3 regions of the Paenibacillus pedocola genome follow, and region 2 is predicted to be linked to each of the others. Evidence: predicted binding sites of a transcription regulator. Region 2 holds the regulator's gene; each other region holds the start of a gene.
The links. Region 2 encodes Rex, which represses fermentation and respiration genes when NADH is low (regulators of the CRP and FNR family bind a similar motif). Its sites were predicted from a motif close to TTGTGAAATATTTCACAA; they were not measured.

Region 1 (11,110 bases), 280 kb from region 2:
CCTTGGTGCAGGATTCCGCACAGTTACGCGGGCAGCCGTTAACAGCCATTTTGAATTTGGCCGGGAAATCAAGCCGTTCATATTTGCGCTCAAGCATAGCTCCTACACCCATTGAGTCCTGGGTGCCGAAGCGGCAGAACTGGTTACCAACACAGGTTTTGACGGTCCGAAGCGACTTGGCATACGCATAACCGGATGGCATATCCAGCTCTTCCCAGACTTTAGGCACATCCTCTTTTTTGACACCAATCAGGTCCAGACGCTGTCCGCCGGTTACCTTCACTACCTTCACATCATATTTAATGGAGACATCGGCAATCCGCTTCAAATCCTCCGGTGTAGTTACACCGCCATACATCCGCGGAACGACGGTAAATGTGCCGTCCTTCTGGATATTCGCACTCATACGCTCATTAACGAAGCGCGATTCCTTCTCGTCCTCATGCGTGTCCGGATAGATCATGCCCAGGTAGTAGTTCACAGCCGGACGGCATTTGGAGCAGCCCTCAGGCTGTTTCCAGTCCAGTACATTCATGACTTCTTTGGTAGTCTTGAGCCCTTTGGCCGTAATCTCGGCTACAATCTCATCACGGCTGAGTGTTGTACAGCTGCAAATGCCGGCTTTGGCACTCTCCTGGAAGCTGTCACCAAGGACAAACTGGAGAATTTGTTCCACGACAGGCTTACAGCCGCCGCAGGAACGCGTGGCTCCGGTGCAGGCTTTGATTTCATCCACAGTGGTAAATCCGTTCTCGGTCACTGCATCGACAATCGCTTTTTTGGTGACCCCATTACAGCCGCAGACGATTTCTTCATCGGCCATTGCCTCAACAGACATTCCTTGTTTGGCTCCGCCCCCGCCGCAGCAACCGGTGCCCATGACTTCACTGTAGATCTCATCGGTCATCTCTGCGCCTTGCTTCACCAGCTTCTGCAGGCTGGCCGATTCGGTAACATCACCGAACAAGACGGCGCCGACGATCATATTGTCTTTGAGCAAAATCTTTTTGTAGGTTCTCTTCCACTCATCTTTAGCTGAAATAACCGTATGCTCAGCTGTTTCCGTAAATTCACCTGCGGAGAATACATCTACTCCGGAAATCTTCAGCTTCGTAGCCACAACCGATCCTTCATACGGCTGGGTAGCGGCACCGCACAAATGCTTTGCCAGCACCATACCCTGTTCAAACAGCGGTGCTACCAGACCGTAGCAGGTCCCGCGGTGTTCCGTACACTCTCCGACAGAATAGACATTCTCCATAGAGGTCTGGAGATAGTCGTTCACGACAATCCCGCGGTTAACTGTAATACCGGAGTCTTTGGCAAGCTGAGTGTTCGGCTTAATGCCGACAGCCATCACCACGAAATCCGCCTGGAGCTCCGTACCGTCACTGAATCGCAGACCGTTAACCCGCTCTTCGCCTGTCAGCTCCACCGTCTGCTTACCCATGGCAAACTTCACGCCTTGACGTTTCAGTTCAGCCTGCAGCATGGACGAAGCGGTATGATCCAGTTGCCGCTCCATCAGGTCTTCCAGCAGATGCACTACTGTTACATCCATGCCGAGATTAACCAGACCTTTGGCTGCTTCGAGTCCGAGCAATCCGCCGCCGATTACCGCTGCTGTACGGTACTGTTGTGCTGCCGCCAGCATGGCATCGCAATCTGCGATATCGCGGAAGCCGACTACGCCTTCTTTGGTGCTGCCCGGAACGGGAAGAATAAAAGAGTTCGAGCCTGTTGCAATAATCACTTTATCGTATGAAACACTTAAACCGTTATCAGCGATGACCTGACGGCTTTCTTCATCAATCCGGACTACAGTAGTCCCCGTATGCAGGGTAATATGGTTGTCCTCATACCACTGGCGGTCATTCAAAATAATGTCCTCAATGCTTTTGCTGCCTTCAAGAACATATGACAGCATAATCCGGTTGTAGTTAGGATGAGGCTCGCTGCCGAAGATGGTAATATCATAAGCGCCGCCCAGCTTGAGAATCTGTTCAATTGTGCCTACGCCTGCCATCCCGTTGCCTATTAATACTAATTTTTCTCTCTCCACTCTCACTGTTAAAACCTCCCCGAAGCATCTGAATTCCTATGAAAATATATCTCGTAAGAGAATTATACATTTTAAATTTGAACTGCATTTGTGATTGTAATCACATTAAATGTGAATCTTTTCACAATTTACATGCCGTGTTAGCTTATAACGATTCGATGGATGTTTCCAACTAAAACAGCCATGTTCCTCTGCAGCCGGTAGCGGCAACAGAGAAACATGGCTATAGACAAAGACTAGTCAGAACACAGCATCACTATCGCAGTACAAGTGATAACTCCAGTTCGTCCTGTATCCTCAGCTTCATATCGATACCGCTGTCCAGCAGCGTCTTATCGTTCAATTTCAGCTTCCATTCCTCATTGGTAAGCGGTTTATACTCCTTTACAGTCAGCACAGTCTTATTATTCTCCGCCAAATGAACAATTCCGCTGCTCATCAGCAGTCCCCTTACAGACAGATTTTCCGTAAACGGCTGAACGTATGAATGAGTCAGCTCCGGCTGCTCACTCCCCCCGTTCACTGTAAGGATAACAGGCTGAAAAGGGGTATTGGGTGCTGCCGCCTGCGCAGTAATCACTATACTATCTTCCTGCTTAACTCTGGTATTCATATCTGTAATCCGCTTGTCGTTCAATTTGATTTCCCACACCATATCTTTAGCCAGTGACACTTTATTTACAGTAAGCAGCGTAGATCCGTCTTCAGCAAAAGTGACGAGACCGCTGTTCTTAAGCAATTCCTGGATCGTTATCTCCTGCTTATACGCATCACTAAGCTGTCTGCCTGAACTCCCTGTCAGATCATTGTCTCCCACCTTAAGAGAAAAACCAGGCTGGGTTGCCCCGGCGTCTGCAATATTCCCCTCCAGATTGCTATTAAGCGCAGAACAGCCTCCCATGATCACGATAAATAGAAGTCCCAGACATACGCGCCCCATCAACTTCACTGACATTCCCGGCACCGCCCTTTTTTGCCTGATCACAGCTTCCAGCATTTCCTCAGGCTTGTAGTCTTTATGTATAATGTCCTTTTCGCTTCATTATTTTCACATGATTTATTAATTAAGGCAATATGAACATGGCCCTTCTGCTTAAAAAAAATATCTCAGCCATCGCAATTCCGGCAGTGCAACAAAAAAAGTCCCCGCAGGGACTTCTTTTTACGATACATTGGATTATTGGTAACGCAGGAAGAGGTTATTATTCTCCAGATGCACATGCTCGAAGGTCATTCCTTCCAGCTCCTCGAGCCGGGCATACGTCAACCGGTAAGTCGTGCAGGCATGCTCGGGCGGGGTAAAGTCATTCGTCACCGCGCGGAGCTCACGCAAAATCTCGCCTGCCCCATCATGTTCCGCTTCCAGACCGGACAGCAGACCGCGCAGTTCAGCCAAAGCTTCCTCGCTCGGATTCGCGCTGTAAGCCAGCATTTTTGGAAACTCAATTTCTTCTTCCTGTGCTGTATGCTTCAGCAGATCTTCACGCAGCAGGTTGAATAAGCGGTAAACTTCGGCCAGATGCGGGGAATCCTCGCCGTGGACACGGAATACCTTGGTTACATTCTGGCTGATCAAAGGCAGCTCTTCACGCAGGTAACGGTGATGCTTGTTCACGATATGTTCCACCAGTTCCTCTGAAGATGCTCCATTCCACTTGGTGTCTTCCTCTAGCACAGGATGCTCCTGGGCCAGCTTGTGCAGATCGCTTAGCATCGTATCCGCATCAAGCCCTTTCTCTGCAGCTGCCTCCGCCAGCGGCTTCACTCCTCCGCAGCAGAAATCGATCCGTTGTCCTTTGAAATAATCAGCCGCCTTAGGAAATTGCAGTACGATATCTCTCACCAGATCCTCGCCGCTAAAGCTAAGCGCTTCTGTTGTATGGTTCAATTGATTGGCCGTCATATGGGGCCCTCCCTCACGTTATTGGTTTAGGTTTTTCTTTACTCCTACACCATAACGCTCACCGGAATCTCAGTTTGTGATTGTACGCACAAATACATAAAATTTTATTGAACATGGAGAAAATGAAAACAAACCGCATAAAAAAACACCTCTTATAGAGGTGTTTTCCCAGAATAGCTGCAATACTTCACTGAACCGTAGCCTGCATATAGGTCCGTTTGCCCTGCGCATCCTTCAGATAGGGTCCGAGGCCGGCAAAACGGGAATGGTCCACATACACGCCGGTCATCCACCTGCCTTCGGTTAACCCGCCGTTCCACTGGAGGACAAGATCGGGGGCGGATATCCATTCCTGATATACTTTTATATTACTCTCTTTATATTCTTTAGAAGGTTTGCCGTTCTCCGTCAGACGCACCTTGTTTAAATAGGTCGGCACAAAATAGGAAGAGATAGTGTCCAGATCATCGCCGTTAAGAAAAGCTTCATCACCCAGATACGGCTGAAAAAGCACGGTGTTCTCATACATTGACCAGATTAGCGCCTGCAGAACCATACTCTGCCGGATCCCGTTGTGAAAGGTAAACAACCGCTGATTGCCTGCAGGTTTTCCTTGTGCAGCAGCTGAAGGCTCCAGGCAATGCCGCTCACAGCCTATACATTTCCAGCCCGAAGGACTCTGAATCCACTTTTGAAAAACGCTGCCGCTATCATTGTCTCCTTTATATAAAGAAGAGATAATTTCATAGGGCACCCCTATCCACGCGTCCCACAAGGAATCAGGAAGATGGCCGTGCAGCATGAACAGCGCTTTATCATAAATGAGCTGCACTTTGATCGAAGCGGCTTCCAGTTCGGCAACATCCTCTTTCCCATAGGTTATTTCCCGGGAAAACAAGGTGGTTTTCATCTTCCTCGCCTCCTAAAAGTTTTGTTAGCGTTACATCTTCGAGTCACAACGACAAAACTTGCTCCGAAAGCATACACTTAGTTTTGTTAGCGTTACATCTTCGAGTTCACTACGACAAAACTTACTCCGAAAGCATATCACGAAAGCATATCCCAATTTTGGTTGCGCTTCCACAATAAATATGCAGAATATCGATAGTTACTGAACAGGCGGGTGGCAGCAGTTTTTTCTATTATATTACATCCTGCAGTGAGTTGTGCAAGTTTTATTTATTAAAATTTGAAAAAGCCCCTTCTCCGTCACGCGGATAAAAGGGGCTATCAATAGGACACTTACGGCGGGCTACTCGACCCAGCTCTCGGCCCAGGACTGAATCTGCTGCATAACCGGCTCAAGTGCACGGCCTTTAGGTGTTAATTCATACTCAATGCGCACCGGTGTTTCAGGGTATACATGTCTTACCAGAATACCTTCGCACTCCAAATCCTTCATTCGTTCAGACAGCATCTTATCGCTCATCGACGGAATCAGTCCCGAAATATCCTTGAAACGCTTCGGGCCGCTCATCAATGTCTGGATAATAAGTCCATTCCAACGTTTGCCTAAGAAAGAGAAGGCCGTTTCGAATCTTGGGCACATCGTCAGCTGATGTTCTTCCATTGTTCTCACCTCTCAGTTGTGAAACTTACGATTAGTTAGTATATATAATTTTAACACATTTAAAGCATAATGAACATCGTTTACCAAAAAAAAGTTCATCAGCCCCACCTTATTATATCCTCGGTGTCAATCCCCTGTGCCTTGCCGCGGCTTGCGCTGGGCAATTGCCTCTGTGACCACGTATGCGAGGTCATCGTTGCTGTATAAAGACAACACGCCAAGAACCGTATCATCAGAAATATAACCTGCTTCATCCTCAGGCACAGTAAGTGCAAGTGCATGGCTAAGTGCGGCATTGCCTTCCTGCTGCGGATAAGCCTGCAGATAGAGTGCATGCGGATCAAGCCCGTTGTTCACACACCACTGGGCAAATACAAGGATCATCATTTCCTCATCCCGCTTATAGCTCTCTATGATCTGTTCCTCCATTGATTTGCGGTAATCGTCCATACCCGTACTCCTCTCTGTTAATCTGTCAATCGGCAAGCTCTGCCGCCAGCTTGTGGCTGGCTAAAACGGCGGAAGCTGAAATGCCGCATTGCTCCGGTGTATTCATGGTACTTAGAAAATGGTTCACGACACCGCTGAAGCCCCTCCGCTCCAGAACCGTATCCCAGCTTCCGAAGCCTTGAGTACGCGGCAGCGCCCCCTTCTCATACAGGATCGCCCGTTCCATATCGGACACTTCCACCGATCTCCCGCTGCCGTGAAGCTCCAGCTTCTCAATATCCGCTCCGGCATCCCGGACCATACTGTACATTCCGGTAGCGCCTGAATTCCAGCCAAGCATTCCGGAAGATTGCAGGAGCCGGCCTTCACTGTCGGAATTCAGGCTGCTTCTCAGCAGCTCATAATCATTGCCGCACAGCCAGAGCAGCAGATCCAGCATATGAATCAGGTCATCATGGATCGTCTCGCGGCTGCTGCCGGACTGCAGCTTGGTGCGGTGTTTGAGCGCATGGCAATGGCTGATGCCGCCCGCCTTCTCAAGCCAGGCTTTGGCTGCCGTATACATCGGTGCGAAGCGGCGGTTAAAGCCGACAGCGAGGAGTTGCCCTCTATTCTCTGCCATTTCCGCCATCCGCCGGGATTGTTCCAAGTCATATGAAAGAGGCTTATCTACATAAACTGCCAACCCATGCTCGAGGCACTTTGTAACAAGCTCATAATGGGTAGGCGTGGGGCTGTGCACGAACACGGCATCAAGCTCCCAGGACAGCAGCTCATTCACATCTGTTGTACCCTTGGGAAAACGGTAGGAGCGGACGGCTCCCTGGACAGTGGATTGTGAATGACTGAGTACGCCTACAACCTCCGCCTGATCATGCCGGGAGAGCAGCGGCAAATACACTTTACGGGCAATATCGCCGATTCCGATCATCGCCACTCTTTTACGTACAGGAGTATTCATGGCATATCTTCCTTTACAACTTGTCTTATAGAAGTATTATACCGTGACATCCCGCCGGGACAATGATCTTTGCTTCATTAATTACTTTTTTTTCAGTATGATGAGATGAACAGGTTAAGAAAGGGCATAGTAAAATGAGAAAATGGCTTACAGCAATACTTTATGTTTCGGGTATTATTCTTGCGTTTATCTACAGATATGATCTGCTGGACTGGCTGCGTGAGGATCATAGCCCATTTCTGTCCCTGCTGGCCGCAACAGCGCTGGCATTCTTTCCGGTCCTGCCTTATAAGTTAATCATTGGCTTGTTCGGATATGCATATGGGAGTCTCACCGGGGCGCTGATTTGCTGGAGTGCAACAACGCTTGCAGCAGCGATAATGTACGGCCTCGTTAAATATTTGTTCCAAAAGCAAGCCCGAACCTATCTCGCGTCCGTACCGGCTCTGGAAAAATTCACCTCCGCTGTGCAGCGGCGTCCGTTCGCGTCCATCATCCTGGCCCGCCTTGCACCGGTTGTGCCCCAGACCGCAGTTAATATCTATGCCGGTGCTGCCGGCTTGCCCTTCTGGAGCTATCTCGCCGCTTCCGGACTCGGTAAAATCCCTGGAATCACACTCTACGCATATCTCGGAGGGCAGTTATTCGAGCATCCGCGGAGCGCTGTTATCGCAATAGTACTTTATGCCGCTGTGCTCTTACTGGCCGGTTTGTCTCTGCGCCCGCGTCCAGCCGGTAGTACAAAAGGCCGATAAGAACTGAAGGACGGTGCTGGCAGACAGCGCCTCTTTGCTTTATAATTAAATTGAATTGTGATCTATTTAATTGCATTCTACGGATGGAGGGATATTTATGAGTGATGTTCAGTCTGACAATATAGGCTTCAAGACGGAAAAAGCGACCTTTGCAGGTGGATGTTTCTGGTGTATGGTATCTCCTTTTGAAGATTTACCGGGAATTGAAGGGATCATTTCCGGATATACAGGCGGACATACGGTTAATCCGACCTATCAGGAGGTTTGCTCGGAGACAACCGGGCATGTCGAAGCGGTTCAGATTACGTTTAACCCGGATATTTTCCCGTACAGCAAGCTGCTTGAGCTGTTCTGGCAGCAAATTGACCCTACCGATGCCGGCGGCCAGTTTCATGACCGCGGAACTTCCTATGGTACGGCAATCTTCTATCATTCTGAAGAACAGCGGCTCGAAGCAGAAGCTTCCAAAGCTGCACTTGCGGCCAGCGGACGTTTTTCAGCACCGATTGTGACTCCGGTTCTTCCAGCCAAGCCATTCTATCCTGCTGAAGAATATCACCAGGATTATCATCATAAGAATCCCGGACATTACAAACGTTACCGGAAGGGCTCCGGCCGGGAGGCCTTTATAGAAACCCACTGGAAGCATAAAGAGGACAAACAGAGCCTTAAGGAGCGGCTAACCCCGCTTCAGTATGAAGTAACCCAGAATAATGCTACCGAGTCACCCTTCCGCAATGAATTCTGGGATCACCATGGTGACGGCATTTATGTAGATATCGTATCCGGCGAGCCGCTGTTCAGCTCCCAGGATAAGTACGATTCCGGCTGCGGCTGGCCAAGCTTTACCCGCCCGATCCGCGACTATGCGGTCAAAGAAAAAACAGACCTCAGCCATCTGATGATCCGCACCGAAGTACGCAGCAAAACCGCCGATTCGCATCTCGGTCATGTATTCAACGATGGTCCCGGCGAGAACGGCCTGCGCTACTGCATTAATTCAGCGGCACTGCGGTTCGTACCCAAAGAGGATCTGGAAAAAGAAGGCTATGGCGAGTACCAGGTGCTTTTCCAGCATGCATAAGTTATAGGCCCATTTCACGCCGCAAAGCCTCCAGTCCGTGATAGTACGGAATTGGAGGCTTTGTTATTTCGTATGATTTTACAAAAACAACCCCATCCCCGGTGCATCAGCAGCTCTTCTCTCAAAACCGAATTGTTCATAAAAGTCGGCTTTACCGCTTGCGGCGGACAGCTGGATCCACCGTATACCCTTGGCTCTGCAATGACCGATTAAATGTTCCATCACAGCCTTGCCGACCCCTTGGCCATGATAACCGGGCAATACAATCACATCACAGAGGATACACTGGATCACACCATCCGAGACTATTCTGCCGGAAGCGATGAGTTTCTCCTGCTCATACACGGATACGACATACCAGCTGTTTCTAACGGCTTCCTGCAGCATATCTCTCGTCCATAGCCCTTCAGCATTCCAGCCGGTCGATTGAAACAGATTATAGTAATCATTGCTGTCCGGAAGTTCCGTCCGGAAAGAAAAAGTCACTGCGATTCCCCCACTTCTATAATACAGCGTATCAACCTTTATTCTCTGTCTCCTTCCCGGTTTCCTCTGCGGCTGGAGCATCACCATGTATTACTTCTCCGCCATCCCGGCCAGACAATTCCCGGTTCTGCTCACGATTAGCCGCCCGGATCCGCTGCAGATAACCGTCATCCCTGCGCTTCAACTTTTTCCGCAGCCACAGTACGATAACAAGAATGATACCCGCGACAATCAGGATAGGAAGTGCAGCCGCCAAGAAAACGATCAGCCACTGGAACATGACGGACAAGGCATGCAGACTGCTGGTCAGCGCATCGGAAGCCCGCGTCAGCAGCGGCCCCTGCTCTTTTTGCTGAGTATCCGCGATACTTATGTCGGTCTGATAGAGCCGCAGCTCTACAGTTGAGAACGATACATTCTGATCAATGTAACGCATTCTGCCTTTAATCTGTTCGATTTGCTCCTGAATTGCACCAAGCTGATTGGCAAAAGCAACGAGATCCGCGGATTTGGTCGCTTTTTTCATAAATTCGATATATTGGCTCTCCATCAGCTGTTTGGCCTTGAGCCGCGACTCCAGATCCACATATTCTTCCGACACATCCTGGCCTTCAATATTCCGCTGAATTCCCTCATTTTTGATCTTCTCCAAATTATTCAGAAAAGGGGAAAAGCCGGACGCAGGAACCTTCATAATAAAGGTCCCGCCTTTTTCATATTCAGACATGCTCTCCGTAAATCCAATGATATATCCGCCGGACAGCGTGATCATATTGCGTACTTCAGACTGTGCGGCAGCATAATCTTCGACCTCTATCGTGAGGTTTGCTTTATACATCAGCTTCTTGTTCAGCCCCGCTACGACATCGGTACCAGTCAAACCCGCCGCTGCTTCTGCCGCCTTATCTGAATCAGAACCCTTTACCGCCATGCCTTTAGTTCCGGCGGCAGCATTGCCATCAGCATCAGCAGAGCTTGCGGATTTATCCGCACCGACTGATCCCGCTTCAACTTCAACGGCAGCAGGTGCTGCTTCCTCTGCAGGAGCATTCGCTGCTCCTTGATCTGACTTCATGTTGGTTGTGCTGGCTGAATTAGCCGCCGAATTCTCATTACTGGAACCGCAGCCAGCCAGTACAACCGCCAAAACTAATAATCCCGCCAAGTAATGCAGACCCCATTTTCGCATTCTCATTCCTCCAAAAGTGTAGTGGATTCCCGCTTCTTTTGTAAAAAATAGTTCGGCAGATACCCTTTGTATATTTTTGTAATAATCCGCCTAACTCTTTGACGCTCCAGATACTGGAAGGTTGCATTAAAACTATGGATCCGAATCCTTTTTTGAACCTTTTTTTCCAAAATTAACAATCCGCACAAAAAAAACAGGAACATTCAGCGGCTGAACGTTCCTGTTTGCGAATCCACTCTATATTTGCTACAATTACAATGTCTGAAAAGGCAAGGAAATCCAAATACCCTTTATTCAGAAGAACAAGGGTAAGGTTCTGTTCGGACAAGCTCCACCTTGCTGAACAGAGCAGCACTATTTGCACTGAGCATATTACCAATCTACTATAAGGGGAGGTGACCCTCATGGCAAAAGACGTACTGTGTGCAGTGAACTCTTGCACCTATTGGGCTGAAGAGAACAAATGTAACGCTGAATCCATCTTTGTAGCTTATCACAGCTCCAAGGAGCCTACACAATCTGAAGAAACAGATTGCAAAACATTCGAAAGTAAATAAGTTAGACTTAGAAGGGACCCTCCACGGTTCCTTCTTTTCTGTTTCTCATTCTATCAAGAATGAGAATTATTATCAAGTGTTTACATGAAAAAA
Region 2 (11,110 bases):
CGTAAGGACCGAGACAGAAGGGACGATCGCGAGTGACTCTTTTTTGCCCATCGGACCTTTTTAGCGGACTATGCTAAAGGGTTTTTTTTGTTTGCGCGTTTACGCGTAATTTAACTGCGAAAAGGGGAACGGGAGCGAATGGCTGAAAAACACGCTACTAATATTGTGAAAATGAAAAAAATGAAAGCGGACGGTGTGCCCCTGAGCATGCTGACCGCTTATGACTATCCGTCGGCACGTTTAGCTGAAGAGGCAGGGATTGATCTGATCCTGGTCGGAGATTCTTTAGGGAATGTGGTCCTTGGCTACGATACTACCCTGCCGGTAACGATAGACGATATGGTGTACCATACACGTTCAGTCGTCCGGGGGGCACCGGATACCTTTATTGTAACGGATATGCCTTTTATGACTTACCACGGCAGCGTTGATGAGACCCTGCGCGGTGTGCGCCGGCTGATGCAGGAAGGCCGGGCGCAAGCCGTCAAGATGGAAGGCGGGCTGGAAATTTGTGATACGGTCTCTGCTGTGGTGAAGGCCGGTGTGCCTGTGCTTGGACATATTGGTCTTACTCCGCAGTCTGTCAACATGATCGGCGGCTACCGGATCCAAGGTAAAGATCCTGAGGATGCCCGGAGGCTGATAAACGAGGCCAAAGCGCTTGAAGCGGCCGGGGCATTCGGGATTGTGCTGGAGCTGGTAACCGAAGAGGTGGCGGAAGCCATTACGAAGGCGCTCAGCATTCCGACGATCGGCATCGGTGCAGGCCGGTATTGCGACGGTCAGGTGCTGGTATTCCATGATATACTCCGGTATGCCTCACCCTACCGGGAGAAACGGTTCGTCAAAACCTATGCTGATGTGGGAAGCCTAATCCGTGAAGGAATCAGCACCTACGTTAAAGAAGTGAAGGAGCGTTCCTTCCCTGCCGAGAATCATATTTTTAATGCGGATGAGCATGTATTGGAGTCTTTATACGGCGCCTCCGGAAAAGGAGCGAAATAAGATGAGAGTAGTCAGAACAGTAGCACAATTGCGTGAAGCGCTTGAATATATGCGTCAAGGAGGGCATACTCCCATCGGTTTTGTGCCAACCATGGGATATCTTCATGAAGGACATGCCAGTCTGCTGCGGCGGGCAGGGGAAATGAGCAGCACGGTTGTAATGAGCATTTTTGTCAATCCGCTGCAATTTGGACCCAATGAGGATTTTGCCTCTTATCCGCGCGATGAAGCCCGGGATTTGGAGCTTGCGGAACGCGAAGGGGCGGATATTGTATTTATTCCAAGTGTGGAAGAAATGTATCCGCAGCCGATCCGCACGAAGGTGTCGGTATCCTCGCTGACTACCCAGCTCTGCGGTGCTTCCCGTCCGGGCCATTTCGACGGCGTAACCACGGTTGTCAGCAAGCTGTTTAATATGGTACAGCCGGATTATGCTTTCTTTGGTCTTAAGGATGCCCAGCAGGTGGCTGTACTCCGCCGGATGGTTTCTGATCTGAACATGAATGTGGAAATTATCGCCTGTCCGATTGTCCGTGAAAATGACGGGCTCGCGCTCAGCTCGCGTAACGTCTATCTGTCGGCGCAGGAGCGCAGCCAGGCACTTGTACTGTCCCGCTCACTTCAGAGCGTACGCCAGGCCATGGAGGAAGGTAAAGTCCGTACCGTAGATGAAGCTCGGGAGCTGCTCGTTTCGGTGATATCTTCTTCTCCGCTTGCAGTGATCGATTACGCGGAAATCCTGACCTTCCCTGAACTGGAGACACTGGACGGAAGCTCACTTTTAACGGATGCTGACGGTGAAATCATCATGGCACTGGCTGTGAAGTTCGGCAGAACCCGCCTGATTGATAACAATGTATTTATCCCTAAGGAGGCTCATGCTCTTGTTTAGACATATGATGAAGTCCAAAATTCACCGTGCAACGGTGACCGAAGCTAATCTGAACTATGTGGGCAGCATCACCATCGATGAAGACCTGATGGAGGCCGCTGATCTGCTTGAGAACGAGAAGGTACAAATTGTTGACAACAATAACGGCTCGCGTCTGGAAACTTACGTCATTCCGGGACCGCGCGGCAGCGGAGTGATTTGTCTCAATGGAGCAGCCGCCCGGCTTGTGCAGCCTGGTGATACGGTCATTATTATTTCCTACGCCATGCTGTCATCCGAAGAGCTGGCCGGACATAAGCCGACTGTAGTGTTTGTGGATGCCGGCAACAAGCCGGTGAAGCTGGTTGATCATGAAGTGCACGCAACTATCGCTTAACCAGCTGTTTTTTGAGCCATGTAATCAATGGCAGGGATGAAGTACCCGTACTTTGCGAAAAATGAAGGCAGGCAAGCTTAGGCTGATTTCATTTTCAGTAAAGGGGGATGTCCCGATGTTTCAACATTTATTTGCTGAGATGAACAAGATGCTCCAGGAGATTGTCACGGACTATCCTTCTGCGGAAGGGGCGCGCCGGAATGATCTGTTATGCAAGTACAATATGCTTCACAGGCTTAGCGATGAAGTGATGGATGAGTGGCTGGCCTTTGCCGAGAAATTAAGCCAATTCCGGGAGCAGTCCGATTTTCCGGTTCAGCCGGAGGAAGCGGTGCAGCACGAAGCTCCTGAGCTTGCCATGGACTCTTTTGTCAGGGGACAGGGGTATTATAAGCTGCTGATGTACGGCAAATGTATTGAGCAGTTCAAGGAAGTGATTCAGCAGCATCCGGACAGTCTGGCAGCCCGCCTGTACCTGGCCATGGCCTACTTGCAGGAAGGTGACGGAGAGACGGCCTGGGGCCATCTGAACCATATGCTGGCGCTGATCCGCGAGAGCAAGCTCAAGGCAATGATCTATAATGCTCTGGGCTGCATCAGAGCCTCACAGGAGCGCTTCAAGGAAGCAAGTGAATTGTTCAGCCTTTCTTTGCTGCATGATCCCGCTTTACCGGAGCCGAGTGTCAATCTGGAGGTTTGCCGCAAAAGGGGCGGGAAGCTTCATTTTGGGAATCAGCTTGTTTCGCTGTTGTAATTATAGCCATTCATTTAGGCGATGCACCCACTTGAACAAGCGGCTTGCATCGCCTTTTTACGTAACTTCTGTTATGCTGATAAGGAGTCTCAAGTGAAAGGGAATAGAACTTATAATGAAATTTGCCGTGCTTGATTTTGAAACTACGGGAACCCAATCCGTGGGTGAGATCATCCAGGTTGGCCTTGCCATTATAGAAGAAGACCGGTCCATCTCCCGGGTGTATGGTTCCTATGTCAAGCCCGGAACGCCGATTCCACCTTTTATTACGGGCTTGACTGGCATAACCGATGAGGATGTAGCGAATGCCCCGGAGCTGGACGAAATGATGATGGAGCTTGTCCCGCTTTTGGATGATGTGGTGCTTGTTGGACATAATGTCGCTTTTGATTTTCATTTTTTACAGAGTGCTTTGGACCGCTGCGGCTATTTGCCGTTTCAGGGAAGAATTCTCGATACGATTGATTTTCTCAAAATTTGCTTTCCGTCACTGACGACCTACCAGCTGGGAGCGGTTAGCTCGCATTTCGGGCTTACTCATGAACGTCCGCATCAGGCGGACAGTGATGCACTGGCAACAGCCCTGGTGCTGCTTCAATGTCTGGAAGAGCTATACAGCCTGCCTCTGCTGACTATCCAGCGGCTGACTGAGCTGTTTGCTGAAGAAGACAGTGATCTCGCCTGGTATTTTGACGGCCTCCTGCGGGAACGGGAAATGGAGACCTTTCAGCCGGAAGGCGAGCTGACCTTTCACCGGCAGCTGGCACTGGCTGTAGGAGACTGGACTGAGCTTGTCCCGCCGAGGGAAGAAGGTGCCAGCAATCCTTTGGAGAATATATCCTTTGAAGACTATATGGCTGAAGTAACCAAACGCCTTAAAGATACTTTGCCGCAATATGAAAGCCGGGAAGCCCAAGAGATTATGATCGGTGAGGTGAAGACCGCTCTTCAGGAGGAGAAGCATCTGCTGATTGAGGCGGGCACCGGTACCGGTAAATCGCTGGGCTACCTTCTGCCGGCAATCTATCAGAGCGTGCGCACTGACCAGAAGGTAATGGTCAGCACCCACACCATCAATCTTCAGGATCAGCTGCGTGAGCGCGACATCCCCCTGCTTACGAGCGTGGTGCCGTTTCCGTTCAAAGCTGCAATCTTTAAGGGAAGAGGGCATTATTTGTGCCTGCGCAAGTTTGAACACAAAATTAATAAAAGAGACTTTGTAAGCCCCAGAGAAGAAGCCCTCACCGCGGCACAAATGATTGTCTGGCTGACCCAGACCCAATCGGGTGATGACGAGGAGCTGAATCTGAACGGCCGTGGCGGCGACTTTTGGGAGACTGTGGCCAGTGATACGGACTCCTGCCTGGGCCGCGCCTGTCCATGGTTCCGCAAATGCTATTACCACAGGGCCAAGCATGAAGCCGGCATTGCGGATGTGGTCATTACCAATCATTCCAAGCTGTTCGCCGATGTGAAGGCCGGACATCAGCTGCTTCCTGCTTATGAACATCTTGTGATTGATGAAGCTCATCATCTGGAGGATGTGGCAGGCAAGCATCTTGGCATGCAGATGAAGTATTTCACGGTAGCCCACACCCTGACGCGGCTGTATAAAGACAGCCGTAACGGACAGCTGCCGGCGCTGCGGCAGACCCTGCAATCCTCCGGCAGCGAAGAGGCTTCCGAGTGGAGCGGTGTGATCGACAGGATCTATCCGGACCTGCTGACGGTTAAGGAAACCTGGGATGCGCTCAGCGACAAGCTGTTTGGTCTCCTGCCTGAACGAAGTGACGCAGCGGCGGGTGAAGCCGGGCAGCTGGTGACACGCCTTCATCCCGGTAAGAAGCCGAAGGATTGGGAAGAGCTGGCAGCATTAGAGAATACGCTGAATTTAAGCCTTAGCGATATTATCCGCAGAGGCGATAAAATGCTCAGCGAGATGCGTGATACAGAAAGCCAGTCCTCCTCGGACAGTCTGGTGACGGATATTGGCGGCTTGTTTAAGGATTTAGCCTCAATCCGTGAACAGATCCGTTTCTTCATGGGTTTAAATGATGAGAATATCGTTTATTGGATGGAGGGTAGCGGCAACTACCGCGGCAAATCACTGCAGCTGTATGCCGTTCCGGTCGATGTCAGTACACAGCTCAAGGATTTGTTCTTCGACAAGAAGAAGAGTATTGTGCTGACATCTGCGACACTTTCCGTGGATAAATCCTTCCAGTTCATGATCGATAATCTTGGGCTTAACGAGGCTGCCGAACAAGACCGTCTGATGACAGCACTGCTGCCTTCGCCGTTCAAATACCGCGAACAGGCGCTGCTTGTTATTCCGCGTGATTTCCCAAGTGTCAAAGGCAGTGTGGGTGATGCCCGCTTTGTGGATAAGCTGGTGCATTCACTGGCGGAAACTGCGGTCGCAACCAAAGGCCGCATGCTTGTGCTGTTCACCTCTTATAAGATGCTGCGTCAGGTCTATGACCCGCTTAAGGAGGCACTGGCATCAGAGGATATTACGGTCCTTGGCCAAGGCGTGGAGGGAGGCAGCCGCAGTAAGCTGATCCGGAGGTTTCAGGACAGTTCGGCTTCGGTGCTGCTCGGGACCAGCAGCTTCTGGGAAGGTGTGGATATCCCCGGAGAGGCACTGACTTGCCTGGCGATCGTCAGACTTCCGTTTCAGCCGCCGAACCATCCGCTTGCGGAGGCGAAGTCCGAGCTGTTACAGGCCCAGAAGAAGAATCCTTTCATGAAGCTGTCTGTTCCGCAGGCGGTTATCCGTTTCAAACAGGGTTTTGGCCGGCTGGTTCGGACGGCTCAGGATCGGGGAATTGTCATTGTATATGATACCAGGGTCATCGAAGCTTATTACGGGAAGTATTTCCTGTATTCTCTTCCGGGTCCCAAAATGGAGCATATGCTGACTGATCAGATGGTTCCGAGAATTGAAGAATGGCTTGAAGGCGGCAATGAGTCCAACATTCAATGACCTCCTTCAGGAACCGGGAATTGCAATTATCTTGTACTGTTTTGTTCTGATCGTTTGATCATAAATGTTCTAATCTCCGCATGCGCGTTCCCGGTTATGCTGCTGGAACGCGCCTTGCGGATTTCATAAGCTGCGCATCAGAGTGATTTTATTTTAGGAGGAGAAAACATGAAATCAGATAAAATATCGGAGGCAGTTGTTCGCAGGCTCCCTGTGTACCTGCGTTTTCTGAACGATCTCCAGAAACGTGAAATCGCCACAGTTTCCTCTCAGGAGCTGGGGCAGAAGCTGGATCTTAACCCGGCGCAGATCCGTAAGGATCTGGCTTATTTCGGTGATTTTGGCAGAAAGGGCATTGGATATGATGTATCCTACCTGATCGAGAAAATCCGCCATATCCTTAAGCTTGACCAGCAAATCAACGTGGCTCTGGTCGGTGCCGGTAACCTCGGTCATGCCTTGTCCAACTATAACGCCTATCTGAAGGATACAATGAAAATTACAGCTGTATTTGATTCTTATGCGCCTAAAGTGGGACAGAAGATCAACTCCCTGACTGTTCAGCCAATGGAAGAGCTGGGCCAGACGATTCGTGAGCAGGGTATCCGGATTGGCATTATCACCGTTCCGGACAGCGAAGCGCAGAATGTAGCTGATATTCTGGTGGAATCGGGGATCGAAGCTATCCTGAATTTTGCACCGGTAATTTTAAAGACCCCGCCAACGATTCGCATTCATGCAGCGGATTTTACAACCGACCTCCAGAGTCTGGCATATTATTTGCATGATGGAAAGGAAGAACATACGGATGAGCAGCAATAAGACAGTAATCGAAAATGGACGCTTCCTCGTACCTGGTTCGGTGCAACCCGTCCTGAACGGTTATATGACTATAGAAAATGACCTGATCACATACATAGGGGAAGACAAACCCGCCTTTGAAGAGGGTGTCCTGACCGTTGACGGCAGCCGCCTGCTGTTTATGCCGGGTCTGATCAATACTCATGGCCATGCGGCGATGTCGCTTCTGCGCGGCTATGGTGATGATATGGTGCTTCAGAGCTGGCTGCAGGAAAAAATGTGGCCGATGGAAGCGAAATTCACCGGAGATGATGTATACTGGGGGACTGCCTTGTCTGTTCTCGAGATGCTGAAGGGCGGCACAACGACCTTCCTGGATATGTACGATCATATGGACCGTGTTGCAGAGGTAACAGAGCAGTCGGGCATCCGTGCGGTGCTGATGCGCGGCGCGATCGGTCTATGTCCGGAGGATGTGCAGAACCAGAAGCTTGCCGAAGCCGTAGAGTTCGCCCGGAACTGGCACGGCAAGGCAGACGGCCGGATTACGGCAATGCTCTCGCCCCACGCTCCGTACACCTGTCCGCCGGAATTTTTCATGAAATTTGTGCAGGCAGCCCATGATCTGGATTTGCCGATGCATACGCATATGTCCGAAACGCGCCATGAGGTGGAGCAGAACGTAGCCGATTACGGCCTGCGCCCTGTGGCCCATCTGGAGAAGCTCGGTATGTTCACCAGACCATCCCTGATTGCCCATGGTGTACACTTGAATGATGAAGAAATTGAGATTCTGGCCCGTTATAAGGTTGGCGTATCCCATAATCCGGGCAGTAACCTGAAGCTCGCAAGCGGAGTTGCCCGTGTGCCTGAATTGCTGAGAGCCGGAGTGAAGGTCTCGCTCGGAACTGACGGAGCAGCTAGCAACAACAACCTGGATATGTTCGAGGAAATGCGGCTTGCAGCGCTGATCCATAAGGGCGTAAGCGGAGATCCTACTGCAGTACCGGCACCGGAAGCACTGCTGATGGCGACAGAATATGGCGCTGCCTCGATCTATCTGAACAATGTCGGGCGTCTTGCCACAGGCATGAAGGCAGATTTTATCGCTATTGATATTGACCAGCCTCATTTGCTGCCGCACTCTGACCTGCTCTCCCATGCCGTATATTCGGCAAGTGCCAAGGATGTAGAGCATGTCTGGATTAACGGCCAGCAGGTTGTAAAGCACGGTAAATGCCTGACGCTGGATGAGGAAGAAATCCGCCGTAAGGCGCAGGAAACCTTCGAGAGCCTGCTCAAACGGTAATTTGAGGTTGTTATTTTAAGGAAAGGGAGCTGCACTTTGAGGAAAAGGAAAAAATGGCTTCCGCTGGGGATTGGCGTGGTGCTGCTCCTTTTGTTCGGACTCGGGCAGTTCTATGCCTATATCATGAAGGACCAGTGGAATGAACGGAATGCAGCCAAGGAAGTTGCTAAGTCCCGTGCCGGACTGACGGAGATCACAAAAGCGCAGAAATCGGTCTGGGATGAAAACTCGGTCTACTGGGTGCTAACGGGAAAAAACAGTGCCGGGACGAAGCTTATGGTCTGGGTCCGTTTTACACTTGACGGTAAGCCGGCTGGAGGCGCCAACGATATCTATGCGGAGGAGCTGTCAAAAGGGACCTCGGAGCAGGAAATCCGCGCTATTATAGCCGCTCAGCTACCGGGTGCAGCAATTAAGAGGCTCCTTCCGGGTGTGTTTAACGGTGAATACGCCTGGCAGGTCTTTTACAAGCTGGACAACAGGTATTATTACCAGTTTTACCGGTTCGCGGATGGTACGGCGATCGGCGAGGGCTACAGTTTGCCAAGCAAATAAGACAGCATAAGAGGAACGAGCGGCGGGTGGACAGGCAACTGTTTACCTGCTGTTTTCTTTTCTGATAAAGTTGTATTGATGATGCTTGATATAGAAAATGATATATATGATTGATATATAAGTACCAGTAATACATATCTTAGTTTTGCGGAGTATAGCGAAGCATCCTGCGATGATGAGGTTACAGTACAGAATGCCGGGACTTCCCCGTTTATATGACTAGTAAAATTAATATCTTGCTTAAATAATATTAACGCGAATTTGCAAATGATCGGCAAAAAGACCTGAATGAACTAATCATTCAGGTCTTTTTTGTCGATAAAGGGGCAAAGAGCAATAAAACACCCAGAAATTAGTATCGAAAATTTTAAATATATTCACAATTTTATTCGGATTCGTATATACACATATGATATACTACTATTTGTATTAAGACATGCCGAAGAGCATGTCAGAATCGGAAACCTGTTTGACACGCTATCTATTGCATTCATATAGTTATAGCCCCAAATCTGAGAGGAGGACGTTTCTTGAAATTACGTCTTGTGCCTGTGCTTTTAACGTCTTTGTTGTCTGCTGCGCTGCTCTTTGGCGGATGGTATTCCTATCGCCAGTTCGCTGTGCAGGAGCCGCTCCAAAAGATTGTATCATCCTACGAAGGAGTCAACGATTCACATATTACTATTAACCGTAACGAGGTCACTTTGAAACTGGATCTCGCACCCGGCACGAAATTGCGTGAGCTGGTGCAGTATGTGAACACAGAGGGCAGTTCCGCTATTGACGGACGCACCCTGAAGATTGATGTGAATCAGCACTCCAGCGCCCTGCTTGACGAATATTGGGACAAGGCGATGTTCTCTGTCGCTGAAGCGATGGAGAGCCGTAAATATACACTTATCCCTGCCAAGCTGGATGGACTTATCGCGGAATATTCGCAATATAAAGATGTAACTGCAACGACAGAAATTGATGACAGCAACGTATATGTAAGCCTTACTAACGGTAAAGAGAGCAAATTTATTATTTTACCCCGGGTTCCAGGAGCGATAGGAGTGTGGAACAATGCCTAAGTATTGGAAAGAAGTTCTGACCGGATTTGTTCCGGTGCTGCTGATTTTTATGGCGTTTGTCGGTATCAATATTTTTCCGGTGATTATTGCCGCCGGCATGATCGGCGCACTGCTGCTCATTGCCCACCTGCGCGGAGGATTGACCGTAAATGCGGGCGGGGATAAGAAGCGTAAGAAGAGCGGTCCTTCCAAGCTTACCTTTGAAGAAATCGGCGGACAGGACAATGCGAAGCAGGAGCTGCGCGAAGCATTGGATTTTCTGATCCGGCATGAGGAAATCAGCAAGTTCGGGATTCGCCCGTTGAAGGGTATCCTGCTTACCGGCCCTCCGGGAACAGGGAAGACGCTGATGGCCAAAGCGGCGGCGCATTACACTAATTCCGTGTTTGTAGCGGCATCCGGCAGTGAGTTTGTAGAAATGTACGTGGGTGTCGGAGCCGGACGTATCCGTGATTTATTTAAGGATGCCCGCAACCGCGCCTTAAAAGAAAACAAGCAAAGCGCAATTATTTTTATCGATGAAATTGATGTAATCGGCGGTAAGCGTGAAGGCGGCCAGCAGCGCGAGTATGATCAGACGCTGAACCAGCTGCTGACTGAAATGGACGGGATCTACAACAACGACACCCCGCGCATCCTGCTGGTTGCTGCGACGAACCGTAAGGAAATGCTTGACTCCGCCCTGCTCCGTCCGGGCCGGTTTGACCGTCATATCCAGGTCGATATGCCTGACAAGAAGGGGCGCAGATCGATTCTCGATCTGCATGCCAAGAATAAGCCGCTGCACGCGGATGTGAATCTGGACAAGGTAGCAGAGGAAGCCTACGGGTTCTCCGGTGCCCAGCTGGAAAGTGTAATGAACGAGGCTGCGATTTACATGATGCGTGAGAACCTCACAGAGGTGGAACAGCGGCATCTCTCGCTGGCCATCGACAAGGTGATGATGGGCGAAAAGACAGACCGTGAGACGAACCAGGAAGAAAAGCAGCGGGTGGCGATCCACGAGCTTGGCCATGCAATTATGGCAGAGCTGCTGCGTCCGGGAAGTGTAAGCCAGGTTACCCTGACTCCGCGCGGACAGGCTTTGGGGTATGTACGACATAATCCGCAGACTGAGCAATACCTCTACACCAAGGATTATCTGGAGCATCAGATTATGATTGCCCTTGGAGGGGCAGCTTCGGAGGAGATGTATTACGGCGGAAGAAGCACCGGCTCACGCGGCGATTTTGACCAGGCGCTGAATATTGTGGAGACGATGATGAAATCCGGACTTACCTCGCTTGGTATTGCTAATCTGGAAATGGTTACCACAGAAGAATTAATGAAGGAAAATAGTAAAATATTAGATGAGCTTAT
Region 3 (11,110 bases), 250 kb from region 2:
ATATTGTTCCTCCGGGTTCTTCTCCCCCTGCCGCCACCCCGTATGCAATCTTTTTCGCTTTGCAGTCTCCAGAGAGGCTGGAGTCATGGAGCAGAAATTTGGAATCGGAGGAGCGTTAGCGTCCGCCTTTGTCTCCGGATTTTATCCGCTGTGCGGTATAAATCATAGAAATCCGGAGACAACAGCGGCCGGAGGTCCAAATGTTCTGCGTAATGACTCCATATAGCCTCTCCAAGCCCTGCCGGCCGGAAAAATTGCATACAAACACACCTAATTGACTTTAAAATAGACCTATGTAAGCGCTTATCCATTTGTTATATTATTGAAACTGGAGGTGAATCCGGGATGTTGTCCGCATTTATGAAACCTATTGTCAGGCTGAGCGTCAAGCAGCAGCTGATTCTGTTGTTCCTGATTATGTTTGCGCCGATCCTGATTCTTAACAGCTATGGGAACTACAAGGCGGAGCAGATTTTAAAGCGTCATGTGACGAATGCCTATGTGGAGCTGAATAAACAAAATTTTGCGATCATTAACAGGGATATCGATACGGTGAATAAGATCACTACGACAGTGATTCAAAATCCGATTCTGCAGCAGCTGAATATGAGCGGACTTGATCCGGTGCTGGAGCGCGTCGAACGGTATGAAACGATAGAAAAGCTGCTCGGCAGCTATTCGCAGGGGGCGGAGCGGGGCGATGCGATTTATTACTCGCTGTACGTATATGATCCGAACAATTATTACTTTTTTGCCCCTAATTTTCCGCAGGTGAAAAAGGCGGGCGTTTATTTTTTTACACAGAAAGAGGAGCCTTTCTGGTTTAAGCAGGTAGTGGGGCAGAAGGGCCGGGGGTATCTGATGTTCATGGACCGCCTTAGCCCGCAGGCTGAGAACCTGAAGACCCTTACTTACGTCAGAGCGGTAAATAACATCTATCTTGGGGCAGGAACAATAGGCGTGCTGGTGGTGACCAAAATGGAGGCGAAGATCGGCGCATCGATGAAATCCATTTCACTGCCGGACGGGGAAATCTACTTGACGGATATGAATAACCGGGTGCTGGCTTCGACCACGAATTCCACCGGAGAGGTTATTGAGCTGCCCGAGGGTGCGGAGAGCGGAGATCCGGAGGGTACGCGGGATGTGATTACCAATGATTTTATTTATGTCGTGAACAATAATCATATGCTGGGGCAGAAGCTGGTCTATAAGGTTCCGGTAAAAGCGCTCCTGCAGCAGCAGAATGAAATGAAGCGGGTCATTCAATACATAACGGTTGCCTACGCCTTGTTCGGTCTGATCATAATCACTTACTTTTGGCGTTCCCTGATGACACCGCTGCAGAAGCTGGCTTTTTTTGTGCGCAAATATGAGCCAGGCAACCGGGTTCCCGAGACGCCCAAAAGAGGCAGCAATGATGAAGTCAGCGTGCTGATCGCCTCGACCTATGATATGGCCCGCAGGCTGAACAGCCTCATAATGTACAAATACCAGATGGAGATCAAGCAGAAGGAGTCACAGCTGCAGCTGCTGTATCAGCAGATCAACCCTCATCTTCTATATAACACTCTGGAGAGTATCTATTGGAAAAGCTCGCTGGAAGGCAATGTGGAATCTGCGGAGATGATCAAGGAATTATCTAAGCTGATGAAAATCAGTTTAAGCCGGGGCAGAGAGCTGATTACCTTGGAGGAGGAGCTGGAGCATGCCGGCGCCTATATCAAGCTGCAGCAGCACCGGTATGATTATGTGTTTGCTGTCATCTGGAACATTGCCCCGGAAACGAAAAGCAACCTGATTCCCAAGATTACACTGCAGCCTCTGATCGAGAATGCCATTATTCACGGGGTCAAAAATATGGATGAGGACGGGGAGATCATCATTACAGCAGCAGCCATAGAGGATACGGTGCTGATTACCATTGCAGATAACGGTTATAGGCAGGTCGACTACGAGGCGATCGCTCATGTGCTGAATGATGATAGTCCTAATCCAACGGGCGGCTACGGCATCCGGAATATTAACCAGCGGGTGCAGCTGCATTTCGGCCCTGGCTATGGTATCCGCTACGGCCCCCGTCCGGGAGGCGGAACAGTGGCTTCTGTCGTGCTGCCAAAAACGGAAGTTAAAGAATAGAAGGGGGAATCACCATATGTTCAATATTCTGGTTGTGGACGATGAACCGCTAATTTGCAAGGGGCTCAGCAATCTGCTTGCTTCTTCCGGACTGGATATCGACCATATTTATACCGCGAACAGCGGTTTTGAAGCGCTTGACTGTATCCGGATGGAGGAGGTCGACTTACTGGTGACCGATATCCAGATGGGGGCGATGAGCGGTATTGAGCTGATGCAGCATGCCAAGCTGGCGAAGCCCTGGGTGCAGACAATCGTAATCTCGGCGCATGAAACCTTTCAATATGCCCAAATGGCGGTAAGGCTGGGGGCGAAGGATTATTTAATCAAGCCGCTCAACAGTGAGCAGTTTCTTGATTCTGTACGGAATGTCCTGCTCAAAATGGACCGGCCATCGCCGGAACTGGCCACCTTCATGGCCGGCCTTGGCGAGAGCTTCAAGCTGGAGGAGCCGCTGCCGGAATACAGTAAGGTGCTGAATGCGCTGCTGTCAGACCCGGCTGCTGTTCTAAACGAAGAGGAAGAAATGGCGAAGCTGGATGAACTGAGGCTGCAGGGTCCTTATTTCTCCGTACTCAAGATTAAGCTTCCGCTGCCTGATGAAAGTATGGGGGGCAAGAACTATAGCTCCCGTGACAGAGGCCTGCTGCGTTATGGGGCGCTCAATATTGCCAAAGAACTGCTGGATCAGGAATGGAGCTCTACTGCGTTTTACTCCCCGGCTGAAGAAATCACAGTCATTATTCAATGGGACGAGAAGAGCTACGAAGAAGCGGGAACGGGCCAGGTAGGCAGGCTTGATACGCTTGGCAGAAGTCTGCATTTTAACATTCATAAATTTTTGCATCTGAATGCAGTCATTGGAATCAGCCAGATCCTTAAGGGGCTGTCATTCATGGAGGTGCTGAACCGGCAGGCATCCAAGGCCATTCTCTGGAACAAGGAGCATATCGACCATTATGTGTTCTATTACGGCGATTTCAACTGGAACAATTATGCCGCCGATCCTTCGCCCGAGGAGCTGCATACGCGCAGCAACCTGATCGTGCAGAAGGCCAAGGAGTATATCGATGAGAATTACGCCCAGAAGGGATTAACCATCCATGAGGTTGCCAAAAAAAATCATGTCAGCCCCAACTACCTCAGCTACCTGTTCAAAAAAAATACAGGCCACAACCTGTGGGAATATGTGATCAAGCTGCGGATGGAGGACAGCCGGGAGATGATTCTGAATACCGATCTGCGCCGGTATGAGATTGCCGAGCGGGTCGGGTATGAATCGCCGGAGCATTTCAGCAAGATTTTCAAAAAATACTATGGCATCAGCCCGAGTGAACTGAAGAAGTAAGAACGCTCATGACTTCGGTAGATATAGACATGTTCAGCCTCCCCCGCCTTTCCTACAATTAAGGTAAGAAGCACTTTGTCAATGTGCTGCAAGAGGAAAGGAATGAGGGAGCCAGATGAACCAGACCGTTGTATTAAACGACGAGTTGCAGTTGAAGCCCGAGAGTAAACCGTACAAACAGAACCGCTGGAAAAAGAATTTTTGGGGCTATATGTTTCTCGTGCCCGCCCTTGTCATCTTCATTATGTTTATGTGGGTGCCGATTTTCAAAGGCTTTCTGTACAGCTTTTATACTGTGGATTTTGTTAAAGGAAATACCTTTGTAGGCTTCGGCAATTATGCTACAGCGCTCACGGACCCCGATGTCCTGATCGCAGTCAAAAATACACTGTATTACATGCTGCTCTGTCTTGTCGTCGGCTTCTGGGTGCCGATTGCCTTCGCTATTGCGATCTCAGAACTCCGGAGGTTCGGAGGGTTTGTGCGGGTAGCAGCTTATCTTCCCTATGTAATGCCTGCGGTGGTTCTGTATGGGCTGTGGAGATGGCTCTATGATCCGGTCGGACCGATTAATGCCTTGCTGGGTACGCTTGGGGCGGACCAGATCCCCTTTTTGACGGACAGCAGGTGGTCTATGCTCTCGCTTGTGTTTATGGAAACGTGGCAGCAGTTTGGCTCGGGGATGCTGATCTATCTGGCCGCTGTGCTCAGTATTCCGCGTGACTGGTACGAAGCGGCCGAGATTGACGGAGCCGGTGTCTGGGCGCGTATCCGCCATATTACACTGCCATCCCTGCGCAATCTGATTGTCCTGATGCTGATTCTGCAAATAATCGCGACCTCTCAAGGATACCAGTCACAGCTGGCGCTGCTGGACGGCGGGCCGAATAAGACCACGCTTACCTATGCACTCCTGATCGTGAAGTATGCGTTCACCCGGCTTGATTATGGAACGGCAACGGCGTTAGGCATGCTGATGTTCATCGTCCTGGGCGGTTTGGGCATTTTACAGTTCAAGCTGGGGAAGGAGGATAATTAGGATGAAGAGCGCAGAGAGAGGAATTTTGTCCGAACATGATCTTAAAAAGACAAGCAATAAAGTTGTCTACGGCCTTATGGTATTCCTTATTGCCATAATGGTTTTTACCATGATGTATCCAATCCTGATGACCATGTTCAACGGCCTGAAATCCAACCAGGAGGTTAACTCCTTTCCGCCGCATTTTTTCCCGCAGGAGTGGCATTTCAGCAATCTGAGGGATGCGGTGAATTACATTGATCTGCTGATGTTCCTGAAGAATACCCTATATATATTTGTCGGGAATATGGTAGTGACACTGGTAGTGCTCGGCATGGCTTCGTTCAGTATTTCCCGGATGAATGTACCGTACCGGAAAGCTTTCTATTTCTTTTTCCTGATGACACTGTTTATCCCGGCAACCAGCTATATGATTCCGAACTTTGTCAACCTGAAGGAGCTGGGCCTGCTCAACCAGTATGCGGCATTCTGGCTGCCGGCAGGAGCGAACACGTTCTTTTTTCTGCTGCTGAAGAACTTTTTTGACGGAATTCACCAGGAAATCTTTGAAGCTGCGCGGATTGACGGAGCCTCGGAGCCGAGAAGCTTTTTCTCTATCGCTGTTCCGCTGTCCGTGCCGATTTTCGCCACGCTGGCCATTTTTATTTTCTCCACAGCCTGGAATGACTGGTTCTGGCCGTCACTGGTCATGCACACCGAGGATAAATATACGCTCGCGACTGCGATCTATAAGTATGTTATCAACGTCAAGGCGCTGAATACGAACATTAAGTTTGCAATTCTCTTCCTGGTGTCTCTGCCGCCGATTCTCGTGTTCCTGATCTTCCAGAAATTCATTATGCGCGGAGTGACATTGTCGGCTGTGAAAGGGTAGGCGCGGAAGACGCGATTTTACGGGGGATCGTAAACCTGCACATGAAAGGAATATAAATACACCTCGTTTGTAAACGATTTCTCTTTTAAGATGAATTTGTAAGTTAATTATGAATTGAAAAGGGGAGTTTCAATGCGTAAATTTTCCAGCGTATTAGCATGTCTCCTTGTGGCCGGTTCGTTGTTATCCGCTTGCGGCGGCAACAATAACAACAACGGAAATGCCCAGGGAAATACAGGGGAGGAAGCTTCTCCGGCACCTGCCACAGCAAATACGGATAACAGCACTGCTGCAACAAATGCACCTGCCGATGATATCACCCAGCGAAAAGTAACGATCAAAATCCACTATCCGACACCTGACCTGACAGAGATGCGGGCTCAGGAGGACGACCGGATCAAACGCTTTCAGGCGGAATATCCGAACGTAGAGATTATCAAGGATGACTGGCAGTACAATGTCAGTGAAATCGGAGTGAAAATGGCCGCCAATGAAGCGCCAACCTTCTTTAACACCTATGCTACAGAAGCCAAATTCCTGGTGGAAAAGGGCTGGGCTGCCGATATTACGGAGCTGTGGAACAAATATGAGTACAAGGATCAAATCAATCCGGTGCTGCAAAATCAGTTCATCATTGACGGTAAGGTCTACGGTGTAACCCAAAAAGGGTATGTAACCACAACAATGATTAATAAGAAGATGCTGGATGACAAAGGCGTAGCCGTTCCGGCGATGGACTGGACCTGGGAGGATATGCTGAACACCGCCAAAGGGGTAGCTGATCCCAAAAAAGGGATTTCCGGAATCGCCCCAATGGGGAAAGGCAATGAAGCTGGCTGGAACTGGACCAACTTCCTGTTCGAAGCGGGCGGAGAGATCCAGAATGTGGAGGGCGGCAAGGTCGTTGCTACCTTTAATTCCGAAGCAGGGGTAAAAGCACTGGATTTCTACAAGAAGCTGAGATGGGAAGCGAACGCTATTCCGCAGGACTGGGCACTTGGCTGGGGTGATGCAGTTGGGGCGTTCCAGCAGGGACGTACGGCGATGGTGATGGCTGGCTCCGACGGCGTCATTGAACAGGCACTGAATCAGGGCGGACTCAAACCCGAGGATGTGCTCACCTATCCAATGCCAGCAGCTGAAAAAGGCGGCAAGCATACCGGAGTGCTCGGCGGCGATTACCTCGTAATCAATCCGAACGCTTCTAAAGACGAGCAGGAAATGGCCTTCCGCTATATTACATTTGATTATTTCTCTGATAAAGGCCTGGAAGCGCTCGATGCGATTCTGCAGCAGCGCAAAGCGGACGGCAAGTATTTTATCCCGCCGCTTCTGGACTATTATGCTGCTGACTCTGACTTCGGCAAGAAAACAAAAGCCGTATACGACAAGTATTCCGACATTGTGTATCAATACAACCCTGACATTATGGCTCTACTGGATGGTAAGCCTGAAGCACAGTACAACACTCAGGATTATTACGCAACGATGTCCAATGTGATCCAGGAGCTGTTCTCCAAAAAAGGCACAGACTCCAAAGCGCAGCTGGATGCCGCCGCCAAAACGGTGCAGGAGAAATTCTTCGATACTATTAAAGTAGAGTAGAATACGCTGGTAACGCCAGAAATGAATACAAGACGGGCCATTCTTCCGAATAGGGAGAACAGCCGTCTTGTTTTTTTGTTTTCCAATATCAGACAAAAAGCAGCAATTTCAAATCCCTGTAAACCTTGAGAACCTGGGTTTCAGAAGTCAACAGAGAGCCGCAATATAAATATTACCAAAATATTTTATAAAAAATGGTATTAAATCCTGATTATGATCGAATGAAAGCGCTTTGAAAACAAATCAAAAAAACTTTATACTTTGTGAAAGAATTCACTATACAAGACGAGGAGGATGTGATAAGATAAATGTGTAGAGAAAAACAACCTAAAAATTGACAGGAGGACGAGGGAGATGGCAGTTAAAAACGAAGTCGCCGCCCAAGTGAAACAAACCACCGCTGAAGAGTATATTCAGACTTTGGTGGATAAAGCAAAGAAAGCCCTGGATGCGTTCATGGAGCTAGATCAAGAGCAGGTTAACACAATCGTTCATGCAATGGCGTTGGCAGGTCTCGACAAACATATGTACCTGGCGAAATTGGCCGTCGAAGAAACAGGACGCGGAGTATACGAAGACAAAATTACGAAGAATATCTTCTCAACTGAATATATCTGGCACGGAATTAAGTACGACAAGACAGTAGGCGTTATTGAAGATAACACTTATGACAACTTCCAGAAGATTGCTGAACCAGTCGGAATTGTAATGGGTATCACACCGGTAACCAACCCAACATCCACCACGATGTTTAAAGCATTGATCGCCGCTAAGACACGTAATCCTATTATATTCGGTTTCCATCCATCTGCGCAAGAGTGTAGTGCGGCAGCAGCCAAAATTCTTCATGATGCAGGCGTAAAAGCTGGTGCACCTGAGAACTTCATCCAATGGATTGAACTTCCTACTATGGACAAAACAAACGCACTGATGAACAATCCAGACGTTGCACTGATCCTCGCAACCGGCGGATCGGCAATGGTTAAAGCAGCTTATAGCTGCGGCAAACCGGCACTCGGCGTAGGTCCTGGTAACGTTCCTGCCTTCATCGAGAAGAGTGCTAACATCGATCAAGCAGTAACAGACATCATCCTTTCCAAAACCTTTGACAATGGTATGATCTGTGCTTCCGAGCAAGCCGTTATTATTGAAGAAGCAATCTTTGACCAAGTGAAGAAGAAAATGATCGCGAATGGCTGCTACTTCGTTAACAAAGATGAAGCTGCTAAGCTGACAAACGGCGCAATGAACGTAGAAAAATGCGCAGTTAACCCAGCAATCGTAGGTCAATCGGCAGTGAAAATCGCTGAAATGTGCGGTATTCAGGTTCCAGCCGGCACTAAGATTCTGGTAGCTGAAATCGAAGGCGTAGGCACTAAATATCCGCTGTCCGCTGAAAAACTCAGCCCGGTTCTGGCTTGCTACAAAGTTAAAAATGCAGACCAAGGTATCGAACGCGCTGCAGAAATCGTTGAATTTGGTGGCATGGGCCACAGCTCGGCTATCCACTCCAACAACGAAGAAGTTATCATGAAGTTCTCGAACCGCCTGCAAACAGGACGTATTCTTGTGAACTCGCCTTCGACACATGGCGCCATCGGCGACATTTACAATACGAATATCCCTTCGCTTACCCTGGGCTGCGGATCTTATGGACGCAACTCGGTATCGCAGAACGTTACTGCAATCAATCTGATCAACGTGAAAAGGGTGAACCGTCGTACCGTGAATATGCAATGGTTTAAAGTACCTGACAAAATTTACTTCGAAAAAGGATCCACACAGTACCTGACTAAAATGCCTAACATCAGCCGTGTAGCAATCATCACGGACCCAATGATGGTTAAACTGGGTTATGTTGAGAGAGTAGAACACTATCTGCGTCAGCGCCAAACACCTGTAGCTATCGAAGTGTTCTCGGAAGTTGAACCGGATCCATCGACTACTACAGTTGAAAAAGGTACTGCTATGATGAACAGATTCCAACCGGACTGCATCATCGCACTCGGCGGCGGTTCCCCAATGGATGCTGCAAAAGGAATGTGGTTGTTCTATGAACACCCGGATGCTGACTTTGACGGATTGAAACAGAAATTCATGGATATCCGCAAACGCGTCTACAAATTCCCTGAGCTGGGCAACAAAGCGAAATTCGTTGCAATCCCAACTACATCGGGTACAGGTTCGGAAGTAACTCCATTCGCAGTTATTACTGACAAGACAACTGGCAACAATACTAAATACCCATTGGCTGATTATGAGCTGACTCCAGATGTTGCGATCGTTGATCCAGAGTTTGTATACAGCTTGCCTAGAACTGCTGTTGCTGATACCGGTATGGACGTATTGACACATGCAATTGAAGCTTATGTATCTGTAATGGCTAGTGACTATTCCGATGGTCTGGCAATCAAAGCAATTCAATTGGTATTCCAGTACCTGGAAAAATCGGCTCTGACTGGCGACAAACTGGCTCGTGAAAAAATGCATAACGCATCGACACTCGCTGGTATGGCTTTTGCTAACGCGTTCCTGGGCATTAACCACAGCTTGGCGCACAAATGGGGCGGTCAATACCACACAGCGCATGGTCGTACCAATGCCATCCTGATGCCGCACGTTATCCGTTACAATGCTAAAAAACCTACGAAGTTCGCTTCGTTCCCTAAATATTCCCACTTCGTAGCTGACGAGCGTTATGCCGAAATCGCCCGCATTCTGGGATTGCCGGCCCGCACTACTGAAGAAGGCGTAACTAGCCTGATCAATGCAATCCGCGATCTGAACAAAAAACTCGGTATCGAAGAGTCGTTCTCGGCGCTTGGCTTCGATCCTAAGGATTTCGAATCGCGTGTAGATTACCTGGCTGACCGTGCATTTGAAGACCAATGTACTACTGCCAACCCTAAACTGCCGCTGGTAACTGAGCTGGCTGATGTATACCGCAACGCATTTTACGGAAGATTCGACGTATAATTGGCGATTGCTTAGCAAAAAGCAAGTTTAAAGGTTAATATGGGACTAGATGGTAGTGACAAATATCACCGGAAAGGTGATATTTGTCACAGTCCTTTTTGAGAAAATAAACTAAAATGTTTATATAAACAACGTTCCCGGATATGAAGTCGCGATTGTGAATTTTATAACAACCATATCATTGGGATCACGAGACACGGGATTAACCTTCAAGCCCGCGATCTCTACAAATAATATAAATATAAATGGAGGGATTTAGCATGTCGGTGATTGAAAAAGATGTACAAGAAGTAAAGTCCGGTTGGAGAAGTTTTGCAAAAGGTAAATGGTCCAAGAAAGTAAACGTAAATGATTTTATCGAGAAGAACATCAATCCTTATGTAGGTAAGGAAGATTTCCTCGCAGGTCCTACACATAACACAACAGAACTTTGGAAAATTGTTTCTGAAATGACCAAGCAAGAAATTGCTAACGGCGGCGTGCTTGATGTAGACGTTAATACTGTATCTACAATCGTATCCCACCAGCCTGGTTACATCGACAAGGACAAAGAACAAATTGTCGGTGTTCAGACAGATGCTCCTTTCAAACGTTCTATTCAACCTTTTGGCGGAATCAAGATGATGATCGATGCTACCAAAGCATACGGCTTCGAACTTCCGCAAAACATTGTTGAAATGTTCACGAACATCCGCAAAACGCATAACCAAGGCGTATTTGATGCATATACATCCGAAATGAGAGCCGTACGTAAAGCCGGTATCATCACAGGTCTTCCTGATGCTTATGGCCGTGGCCGTATTATCGGTGACTACCGCCGCGTAGCACTTTACGGTATTGACTTCCTGATCAAAGAAAAGAAGCAAGATCTTACAAACCTTGAAGTGGATTCCCTGACAGATGACATTATCCGTCTTCGTGAAGAAATTTCCGAACAAATTCGTGCCCTTAGCGAATTGAAACAAATGGCACAAATGCACGGCATGGATATCAGCAAGCCTGCAAACAACGCTAAAGAAGCTTTCCAATGGGTATACTTCGGTTACCTGGCTGCAATCAAAGAACAAAACGGTGCTGCAATGTCCCTTGGACGTGTATCTTCCTTCCTTGATATCTATGTAGAACGCGA

Region 1: the regulator Rex is predicted to act here: its motif matches at 2,172-2,189, upstream of nirB (nitrite reductase large subunit NirB).
Region 3: the regulator Rex is predicted to act here: its motif matches at 7,267-7,284, upstream of adhE (bifunctional acetaldehyde-CoA/alcohol dehydrogenase).

What each region holds. Positions count from the first base shown of each region.
Region 1 covers NZ_CP134223.1:4,433,241-4,444,350, forward strand. The annotation lists gene nirB (nitrite reductase large subunit NirB) at 1-2,068, opposite strand, end outside; gene QU597_RS19785 (hypothetical protein) at 2,319-3,017, opposite strand; gene ric (iron-sulfur cluster repair di-iron protein) at 3,240-3,965, opposite strand; gene QU597_RS19795 (hypothetical protein) at 4,153-4,875, opposite strand; gene QU597_RS19800 (winged helix-turn-helix transcriptional regulator) at 5,218-5,535, opposite strand; gene yxiS (protein YxiS) at 5,662-5,985, opposite strand; gene QU597_RS19810 (Gfo/Idh/MocA family protein) at 6,011-6,946, opposite strand; gene QU597_RS19815 (TVP38/TMEM64 family protein) at 7,081-7,701, shown strand; gene msrB (peptide-methionine (R)-S-oxide reductase MsrB) at 7,799-8,785, shown strand; gene QU597_RS19825 (GNAT family N-acetyltransferase) at 8,864-9,271, opposite strand; gene QU597_RS19830 (DUF4349 domain-containing protein) at 9,303-10,460, opposite strand; gene QU597_RS19835 (DUF1540 domain-containing protein) at 10,865-11,017, shown strand.
Region 2 covers NZ_CP134223.1:4,157,055-4,168,164, reverse strand. The annotation lists gene panB (3-methyl-2-oxobutanoate hydroxymethyltransferase) at 139-1,005, shown strand; gene panC (pantoate--beta-alanine ligase) at 1,055-1,897, shown strand; gene panD (aspartate 1-decarboxylase) at 1,890-2,273, shown strand; gene QU597_RS18435 (tetratricopeptide repeat protein) at 2,389-3,027, shown strand; gene dinG (ATP-dependent DNA helicase DinG) at 3,143-6,013, shown strand; gene QU597_RS18425 (redox-sensing transcriptional repressor Rex) at 6,182-6,835, shown strand; gene QU597_RS18420 (amidohydrolase) at 6,822-8,123, shown strand; gene QU597_RS18415 (cell wall elongation regulator TseB-like domain-containing protein) at 8,160-8,678, shown strand; gene QU597_RS18410 (hypothetical protein) at 9,209-9,751, shown strand; gene QU597_RS18405 (AAA family ATPase) at 9,744-11,110, shown strand, end outside.
Region 3 covers NZ_CP134223.1:4,408,948-4,420,057, reverse strand. The annotation lists gene QU597_RS19725 (sensor histidine kinase) at 346-2,139, shown strand; gene QU597_RS19720 (response regulator) at 2,156-3,487, shown strand; gene QU597_RS19715 (carbohydrate ABC transporter permease) at 3,699-4,526, shown strand; gene QU597_RS19710 (carbohydrate ABC transporter permease) at 4,528-5,400, shown strand; gene QU597_RS19705 (ABC transporter substrate-binding protein) at 5,533-7,005, shown strand; gene adhE (bifunctional acetaldehyde-CoA/alcohol dehydrogenase) at 7,360-9,981, shown strand; gene pflB (formate C-acetyltransferase) at 10,242-11,110, shown strand, end outside.